2 regions of the Paraburkholderia sp. ZP32-5 genome follow, and region 2 is predicted to be linked to the other one. Evidence: predicted binding sites of a transcription regulator. Region 2 holds the regulator's gene; the other holds the start of a gene.
The links. Region 2 encodes LexA, which represses DNA repair genes until DNA is damaged. Its sites were predicted from a motif close to ACTGTATNNNNATACAGT; they were not measured.
Positions count from the first base shown of each region.

Region 1: imuA (translesion DNA synthesis-associated protein ImuA) is a predicted target of LexA. The motif match lies at 2,654-2,671, and genes of this name have one in related genera.

Region 1 covers NZ_JAJEJP010000001.1:4,191,884-4,196,341, forward strand. Annotated here, with positions in the region: gene L0U82_RS18220 (hypothetical protein) at 51-818, shown strand; partial or broken gene L0U82_RS18225 (SOS response-associated peptidase family protein) at 892-1,158, opposite strand; gene imuA (translesion DNA synthesis-associated protein ImuA) at 2,683-3,213, shown strand; partial or broken gene L0U82_RS18235 (HU family DNA-binding protein) at 3,132-3,359, shown strand; gene L0U82_RS18240 (HNH endonuclease signature motif containing protein) at 3,471-4,334, opposite strand.
Region 2 covers NZ_JAJEJP010000001.1:1,841,469-1,845,926, forward strand. Annotated here, with positions in the region: gene nodI (nodulation factor ABC transporter ATP-binding protein NodI) at 1-651, opposite strand, end outside; gene L0U82_RS07775 (universal stress protein) at 1,098-1,565, shown strand; gene L0U82_RS07780 (DUF2939 domain-containing protein) at 1,707-2,330, opposite strand; gene L0U82_RS07785 (hypothetical protein) at 2,449-2,793, opposite strand; gene lexA (transcriptional repressor LexA) at 2,875-3,525, opposite strand; gene L0U82_RS07795 (sulfate ABC transporter substrate-binding protein) at 3,838-4,458, shown strand, end outside.

The DNA.
Region 1 (4,458 bases), 2.4 Mb from region 2:
GCGATTTGAATCGGTAGTTCAACATCATAGATGGCAAGCAAGAAAAAATCATGGACATAGTATCAGTTGCGATTGCTTCCGCAGCAGGAAGAATGCTGGTCGATAAAGCCAAGGATATTGGTATTGACCTGTTAATTGATAAGTTCAAGGCGCAAGTTGTAAGTCGCTGGAGCAAACATCGAGCAGAGGTATTCTTGGCTCAGCTTCTCGACGAGGTTAGAAAGCAGGGCGACGAGAAGTTTGAGTCTGCAAATCTAAACGACCTGCTTGAAAAGTTAGCCGATGGCGATGCCGAGACGTCGCTGCTCTTTGATGCCTATCGGCGAGTTGCTTTGTGCGCAAGCAAGGACATCGGTCCGATGGTCATTGGCGTGCTTACGGCTGTCATACTGCGACGAGACTCCAGGGCGACCGATGACGAGGAACAGATGTTCATGGCTGCTGAGACCTTGAATGACCGAGACTTCGTCGAGTTCATTGAATGGTTCGAACGCGCGCATGCAAAGACGCACAAGCCGACGCATCCGACGCTGCAATTACCCACGTTTCCTGGAGTTGTAGCTGTTGAGCATGTTACTGCGAAAGCAACTAGGAACACATTCACAAATGCCGACGTACCGGTAAATCTTTTTTCTGACGTCGGGCCCTTTGCGCCGAAGCTCACTAACCTAGGAATCTTTGTCCAGTTTTCAAGGCCTGCTGATACTTCGAAAGGGACAGCCAACACGAAGCGATATGTCGCAGCGACCCATGTGGCGACTCGGCTGTACGCGGTCGCCAAACGTGTTGCTTCAGCCACCACACCACTTTCGAAATGACTATTTGAGCAGTACTGCAGAGCTGAATTCGAAAAAAATCGCTCGTACGGCACGAAATGCTCAAGCCTTTCTCTCAAGCGGCAAGCCGGTGTTCGTAGTACGGCCGGTCCTTATCATCGAGGATGGCGTACATCGCGTCCAGGCTTGATGCTTCCGGCTTCAGCCACGCTTCGATGTTCTCGGGCTTGATGGGGATGATGCAGCGGTCATGGCCGGCCGCCTCAATCTCGCGCGGCGGCTCGTCGGTGATGGCTGCGAACGACAACAGGTCTGGCTCACCCGGCTTGGTCCATCGCGACCACAAGCAGGCGATGTGCATCAGCTGCCCATTGCTGGGGCGACCCGAACCATCCGAACTGCCGAGCAAACACGAAGACATGCCGTCCGGCCCCGGCCCCGACAACAACCCGCCGAGAGGCAAGTGAGCCGCCTGCTCAAGTATGTCGCTGCCTGAGCATGGACGCGGCCTTCGCCATTTCGGTGATGGCCGCGCCTTCGTTCCGTAGATAGGTTAGACAAGTCACGTACCGGTCGGCCACCCATGATTAAAGCTCTCGTGGCCAAACGGGTAGCGGGGGGAATGCCCACATTCCATCTCCCGCGCATAGCTCCCGACCGTTTCACCAAGCCAGCCTAATAGGGGGACGAATTTTGCCGCGTCGTACTGGTGACGCAACGCATCTTCGGTCTTGTTGAAACCATGTGCTTCGAGCAACGCCTGAAACGTCGTTAAGTCTGGGAAGTGAGTTCCAGCGCTCCATCAATGCAGCGTACTGAGCTCGCTTGCAGTCGCACCGTTTGCGCCCCGTAGGAGTGCTGTTGCCGACAGTGCGCCGACCCGATGTCTGAGTTCGTCATGGAGAAGGCTTGTAGGATTGCGCCCGGCGGCATTTGCGGATGGTAGAAGGCAAGAGAACAATGAGTCGCTTTCGATTTTGTTCTTCGTGAGCTGGATGTCCCATGCTGCGAGGTATCGTCGGCGGGATTGGTGAGACTCGTCACTCAGTCGACTTCTCGGGCAACTGCCGAACTGCGGCAACGCCGATATGCCATGATGATTCACCATGGCTCAGTGAACGCAAGCCTTATTCGAAGAGGGAGATATAAAACAAAAGAGGCCCTATCCATAGGGCCTCTTTTGTTGTCAGGCGGGTGCGGATGCCTGTTCCGCGGTTACATGATGGTGCGCAAGGAGGGTAAAACAAACTTCCATGCTCAAGTGGACTACACCTTCAAGTAATTTAGCTGAATCGCGCAGGTTCATAGGGGTTGCTCCCAAAAAGTGAATGGATGAAAACACGTTAGATACGGCATGCACTACCAACTCGACCGGAAAAATCAATGCTGCATACTGCAGCGTCACGGCCAAGAACAGCAAAGTAATGAAACGTGCGCAACCATCACTGAACCGCGGATTGGACTCGAACCCAGCTGCCCGAAAGTCTTCTCTACCGCAGAGCCGACTATTCTACAGACATTATAGTATTTGTCAAACGAATTTTTACACGTAATCGAAAAATTGTGGTAGCGGCCTCCAGCCGCGCGCTGCTCAATGCCGGGGGCGCGTTCGAGCGCCCCCCCCGGCTTCGCTCTTCAGCAATTGACTGCATCGGCTGCTTCCTGCCTACTGTTTGGCCATTCTTGCTCGCGAATAACATCGTCTCGCCAGTTTTTCCGCGCGCGACCGCCTCCTGAGTTGCCGTATCCACGAACGCATGATTTAAGTTGGCCACGAACCCAGCTATCTCCGGCATGAGTCCTTGCGCACCGGCATGTCCATCGGCGTCTCCTGTAGCAGCCCCAAAGGGGTACTTCACAAACTGGATTTTTAAGATGCTGTACATTCATACAGTATTTTTGTAGCATGGCCGCCTTGCCTCAACACGTCGAGTCGATTCACCCAGCGCTCTGGCGCGGGGCGCAACTCGCACGTGCCCCTGGCAGGCCGGTGGATACAGGCTACGCAGCCCTTTCGGCCGAACTGCTCGGCGGTGGCTGGCCGCTGGACGCACTGGTAGAACTGCTGGTCCAACAACTAGGGGTAGGCGAGATGCGACTCCTGAAGCCGGCGCTCGCCAAACTGAGCGCGCGGCCGATTGCGCTGCTTCCGCCACCGCACGTGCTCAATTCGCTGGCGTTCTCCTATCTCGGCCTGCCAGTGGACCGGCTCATGAGATTGCGGGCACCGAAGACGGCGGACGCACTCTGGTGCGCGGAGCGCATGCTTCAGGCGAAGAGTTGCGGCGCCCTCATCCTGTGGCAGCAGCATATCCGGACCGAGGCGCTGCGGCGATTGCACCTTGCGGCTCAGGCATCCTCGCAGCTTTGGAAGATACTATCCTCCGCGCTGTCCACAAGAAGGGTGCTGGTGAGTTCACGCTCTCTGGGTTACTGAAGATTGCCGTGCAGCAAGTGCCGGCCAAGAAAAAGCGCCTCGGCAAGGCCCCGTTCACGGGTGAGGAGCGCTGGTTTGACGCCAAGCCGGCGAGCGTACGCCTGAAAGCGCGCCCGCTGAAGAAGCTGAAGGACGCAGCAGCATAACCGCCGCGTTGCTGGATTAAAAGCCCGCTTTTCGAGCGGGTTTTTTCAACGTCATAGCGCTCGCATGGGGCAGACACGTGGCCGTACTAGACAACCACCGTCCTATGAACCCTAAGTTTCAATCCTGTTTTCTTCCAAGCGCTTGTCGCCAGTGTCGCCTTGCGCGATTTGATGAGATTTTTCATCAAGACCTTCGAAGAACTCTTCGTCGTGAGGATACTTCTTCGCAAGCACGCCCCAAATCATGCTGTCACGAAGGTCATGACGGTCTTCTCCGTAATGTGCCTGCCGATGGTCATCTGCGCAAATAGCGATTACATTCCGTTCGTCGTCTGCTCCGCCGCAATTCAGCGGGATGACATGGTGCGCCTCCAGGTAATACGCGCCGCTCGCCGTCACAAAGCCCTTCTTTCCGCATAGCTCACAGTTCCCATCTGCAGCTCGCAGCTTCGCCGCGCGGACCACGGCCGAATCACGCTCGTAAATGGCAGTGGCGGTGGCCGGAGCAACTGACTTCTTGGTGGGAACGGCAGGTGCAACGGACAATCTAGCTCTGCGCAGCTCTTCATACTCTTGGTCTTCGGCATAAGGGTCGAAGTCGACGGGCTGTGGCTTGCCGCGGATAACGACAATCCGTCGGTCTTCATTTCGGTGATGCGGGTACCAGAGGACAGGGTCCAACTCGCGCTGATGTGCCTCGCTCGTCTCCCGCAGCCCTTTCCTACGTCGTACTCCATCAAGAATCGCCACACGAATCGGCTGCTTTCGGTAGTAAGCCTCTACCATCAACGCCGATACCGCATCCGCGCGATTCAATTGAACCGGAGTAGCAGTCGCGATATTTTCTTGCGCCCAGTCCGAGGCGCTGTCGATGAATGAAATCTCATCGCCATCCTCATTCATACCGTCGTGCCAGATGTTGACCAGATAGGGACCACCTTCGCCTTTGAAGCACCAATCATACTGCGTCGTCATGGGGACACCGACCTTCTCTGCGATGTCGCGGACCAGTTGCTTCGTAACGGGCTTCAGGTCTACCAAAGTTGTCATATTTTTATTTACAAGTGAGGGCGCCCACTCGCCTGAATATGATTGCCGG
Region 2 (4,458 bases):
CTCGGCGATCTTGCGCCCTTCCTCGATCACGCACAGCCGGTGACAGAGCCGCTCCGCCTCTTCCATGAAGTGGGTGGTCAGCAGAATCGTTTTGCCGCGCGTGAGCAATGAGCGCAGCCGTTCCCAGATCAGATGACGCGCCTGCGGATCGAGCCCGGTGGTCGGCTCGTCCATGATCAGTACGTCCGGATCGTTGATCAGCGCCCGTGCCAGCGTGAGGCGCCGTTTCATGCCGCCCGACAACTCGCTCACGCGCGCGTCCGCCTTGCTTTCGAGGCGCGCGAATTCGAGTAGATCCGGCACCCCCGCGCGGCATTGCGCGGCGCTCAGGCCGAAGTAGCGGCCGAACACGAGCAGGTTTTCGCGCACCGTGAAATCGGGATCGAGGTTGTCGAACTGTGGCACCACGCCGACGCGCGCCCGTGCGATGCGCGCGCGGCCGGGTATCGATTCGCCGCATAGCCGGATCGTGCCGGCGTCAGGCGCGGCGATGCCGAGCAGCATGCGCAGCGTCGTTGTCTTGCCCGCGCCGTTGGGGCCGAGCAGGCCGAAGCATTCGCCGGCATTGACATGGAATGACAAACCGTCGACGACCGTCTTTTCGCCGTAGCTTTTCCTGACCTGGTGGAATTCGATAGGGGCAGCGGACATGGATCGATCGGGGCTCCGGCGAAACGGCTAACGCGCGCGATAGGGATGCGGGAGTGCATTGTCGGAATGCTCGCGCAAGCCACTCATTCTAAGGTATTGGCCATTGACGCGAGTCGACGTCCGGGAACGGGTTATGCGTGTGATTCCGGTGCGGGTGTTGATGGCTGTGCGGGCCACGCGGCGCGTGGTCGTGTTCACGCGTTCACGACGGCGAGTCCACGTCGTCGAAGGCGAATCGGCGTATCACCCGTTGCCGAGTCAACGTTCGGCCATGAGGTTTTGCATTGCCGCATCCTTGTGCAGCACCGCGGGATTTTGCCCAACGCTTGTGCGAATCGGATCAGTCGCCCCGACCCCGCACCTGGCGTTTTCCATCTCTTGCAAGCCGAATTGCGGCGCACCATGATTGATTCAGACCGCGCTTTCCGCGCGAACGGAGAAAAACGATGGCGAGCTACCAGAAAATCCTGCTGTGTTACGACGGCTCGCGCGAAGGCCGCAAAGCACTGCGTTGCGGCGCCGATCTGGCGTTGGATCTGAAGGCGGAAACGCATCTGCTGTCGGTCGTCGACATGCGTTCGAGTATTGCGCAAAGCGCGGGTCTGCTAACCGACGTCGCCTGCGGCAGTTTTGAAAAAACCGCCCGTGAGATTCTGCAGGAAGGCGTGAACTGGCTGACCGAGCGTGGCGTGAGCGCGCAAGGGCACTTCGCATTCGGTCATCCGATCGACGAGATCGCCAATCTCGCCAATGAACTGCAAGTCGATCTCGTGGTGGTCGGCCATCGCTGCCGGACCGGCTTGTCGCGTTGGTGGATGGGGGCTGGCAATACGCCGCTGCTCGATCGGATTTCGTGCAGCATCCTGGTGGCCTGTTCGTCCGGACAGGAACAGCAACAGGCCGCCGCTGCGTGATCGAGCGTTACTGCGTCGGGTGTTGCCGCATCGGGCGTTGCCGTATTTGCCACATCCGCTACATCCCATACCGCATTGTGTTCTCGCGTGACTGAGCGTCGCTGCTCAGCCACGCATCATCCTTCCCGCCAAACCACCCGGTCACTCGTTCAGATTGATTGCGGCGAGCTTCCACGTAACGAGCCCCTCGCGCTGAAAGACCGCCGAGTAATTCGTATTGCCTTCGCCGCGCCGAAACGTGATGACGAATTCGTTGAGGCTGCGATAACCGGCCGTGCTTTGGCGCGCGGGCGGAGCCGAATTCGCGGCCGGCGCCGCTGGGGCTTCGCTGCCAGTGGAGGCTTGCGGGGCCGCCGGCTGCTCACCCGGGGTGCCGCGCGGCGGCATGCCGTTCAGCAAGGCCGCGACGCCGTCTGGTGTCGCATACGCATCGACGAGCGGACCGATCAGCGTCACGCCGATGACCGCGCCAATGGTTGCCAGCTTGTTACCGCCATCCGCTTCGAGCCGGTGCGTCAGCATGTCGGCCACCTGCTGCTTGAGGCTGGCGCGCAACGCGGGAAAGTCCACGTACTGGTTGACCGTTTGCACGTCTCGCGCGTCGGCCGCGCGTTTGAGATTGTTGACCGCGAGATAGGGCGATGCATAAACATAGCCCAGTGCGGCAATCACGATGACCACGATCAGCGTGATCAGCAGTGGCCGGGTGGCGCTGCCCTGGATGCGTTTCGGAATGCGCTTCGAAGTGCGTTTCTGAACTTTCATCGGATGGGACTCCCCGGTCGGTTGTGATCCAGCATGGACCACGGCGAGGTCGAAACGATCCCATACGACACGAATATCCAGGCACTGGAACTTCACCCGGGATCCGCTCAGGCTTCGCTCACGCTTCGAACACCGCGCCGTGCATGTTGGCTTCGTCGGCAATGCAACGATCGATCATACGACATACCGCGTCGACCGTACCCACCATAATCAACCGCGACGGTCCGTGGTAGACCCGCACCGGCGCGCGCCGGGCCGGCTCGGCCATGTTCAGGCCCGCGTTCAGCGACACGCGCGCGAATGCCGGCAACGACGACGGCAGGCCCGCGGCTTCCGTGGGCTCGTCGAACAACGACGGCGTGTGAGCCGCGGGCGCTTCGATCGGTGAGCAGGGTGTGAGCTTGCGCAGATGGCGCAGACGGCCGAACTGGCGAAAAGGCAGCAGGCGGGCAAGGCGTTCCATGAATCTCTCCAGGCGATGCGACGTGAATGCGGCTTGGGTGGGACAAACCGGTGCGGGCGGTTCGGCGGATGCAACCGGGAATCAGAACTCGCCCGGGCGGATCAGCCCAACCGCGATGCCTTCGAGCGCGAAATCCGCGCTGCCGGTTTCCACGAAGATGTTGTCGTAATCGGGGTTCTCGGCGATCAGCTCGATACCGTTCGGCCGGCGCTTCAGGCGCTTGACCGTCACGTCGTCGCCAAGCCGCGCAATGATGATCTGGCCGTCCTTCGCTTCGCTGCGCTTTTGCACCGCGAGCAGGTCGCCGTCGAGAATGCCCGCGTCGCGCATCGACAGGCCGCGCACTTTCAGCAGGTAATCGGGCTTGCTCGAGAACAGCGCCGGGTCGCACGCGTAGTGCTGCGAGATATGTTCCTGCGCGAGGATCGGACTACCCGCCGCGACCCGCCCGATTAGCGGCAGCGACAACTGCATCAGGCTTGCATGCGGCAGCGTGAACTGATGCGGCGCCTCGTCCTGGCCGGTCAGCAGCCGAATGCCGCGCGATGCGCCGGCCGCGAGTTCGATCACGCCCTTGCGAGCCAGCGCGCGCAGATGTTCCTCCGCGGAATTGGCCGAGCTGAAGCCGAGTTCGGCGGCGATTTCGGCGCGCGTGGGCGGAAACCCGGTGCGCTCGATCGCGCGGCGGATCAGTTCGAAAACCTGCTGCTGTCGTGCGGTGAGTTTTGTCATGGCCACTGTATGTATGAACAGGTGACTGTATTTTTATACAGTATTCGGCGCAATTCAAGCTTTACTTTAAGTTCGTCGTGACGACCGCGCCGCAGCGTCGCTGATGGGCGTCATCACAGCCTTTCTGGCGCCTCAGCAGCAGATATCTCTGCCGTTACCACTTTTGCGTATAAAAAAATGAAGAAACATTATTTTTAACTATGAAGGCGGATCGATAGACTGGCCTCCGGCTTGGCGCTCATGTGCACGTGACCGCGACGCAAAACAACATCAGACGCTCATCAGCGGATCATCACGCGGAGAAAAGTTGACATGAACCATCGGCATACGGGGCTTGCGGCACGGGGCAGGAAACTCATCGCGGCACTCGCCGTCGGCGCGGCAGGCGCGCTCGGCCTCGTCGGCGCAAGCGGCACGGCGCACGCCAACACGACGCTGCTGAACGTTTCCTACGATCCGACCCGCGAGCTGTATCAGGACATCAATCAGGCGTTCGGCAAGGAATGGAAGGCGAAGACCGGCGAGACGGTCACCTTCAAGCAGTCGCACGGCGGCTCGGGCGCGCAGGCGCGTTCGGTGCTCGATGGGCTGCAGGCCGATGTCGTGACGCTCGCGCTCGCCTACGACATCGACGCGCTCGCGAACAAGGGTCTCGTCGACAAGAACTGGCAGAAGCGCCTGCCCGATAACGCGTCGCCGTACACGTCGACGATCGTGTTCCTCGTGCGCAAAGGCAATCCGAAGCACATCAAGGACTGGGACGATCTGGTGAAGCCGGGCGTGTCGATCGTCACGCCGAATCCGAAGACCTCGGGCGGCGCGCGCTGGAACTATCTGGCCGCGTGGGCCTACGCCGAACATCAGCCGGGCGGCAATGCGCAGAAGGCGAAAGAGTTCGTCGGCAAGCTCTACAAGAATGCGGGCGTGCTCGAT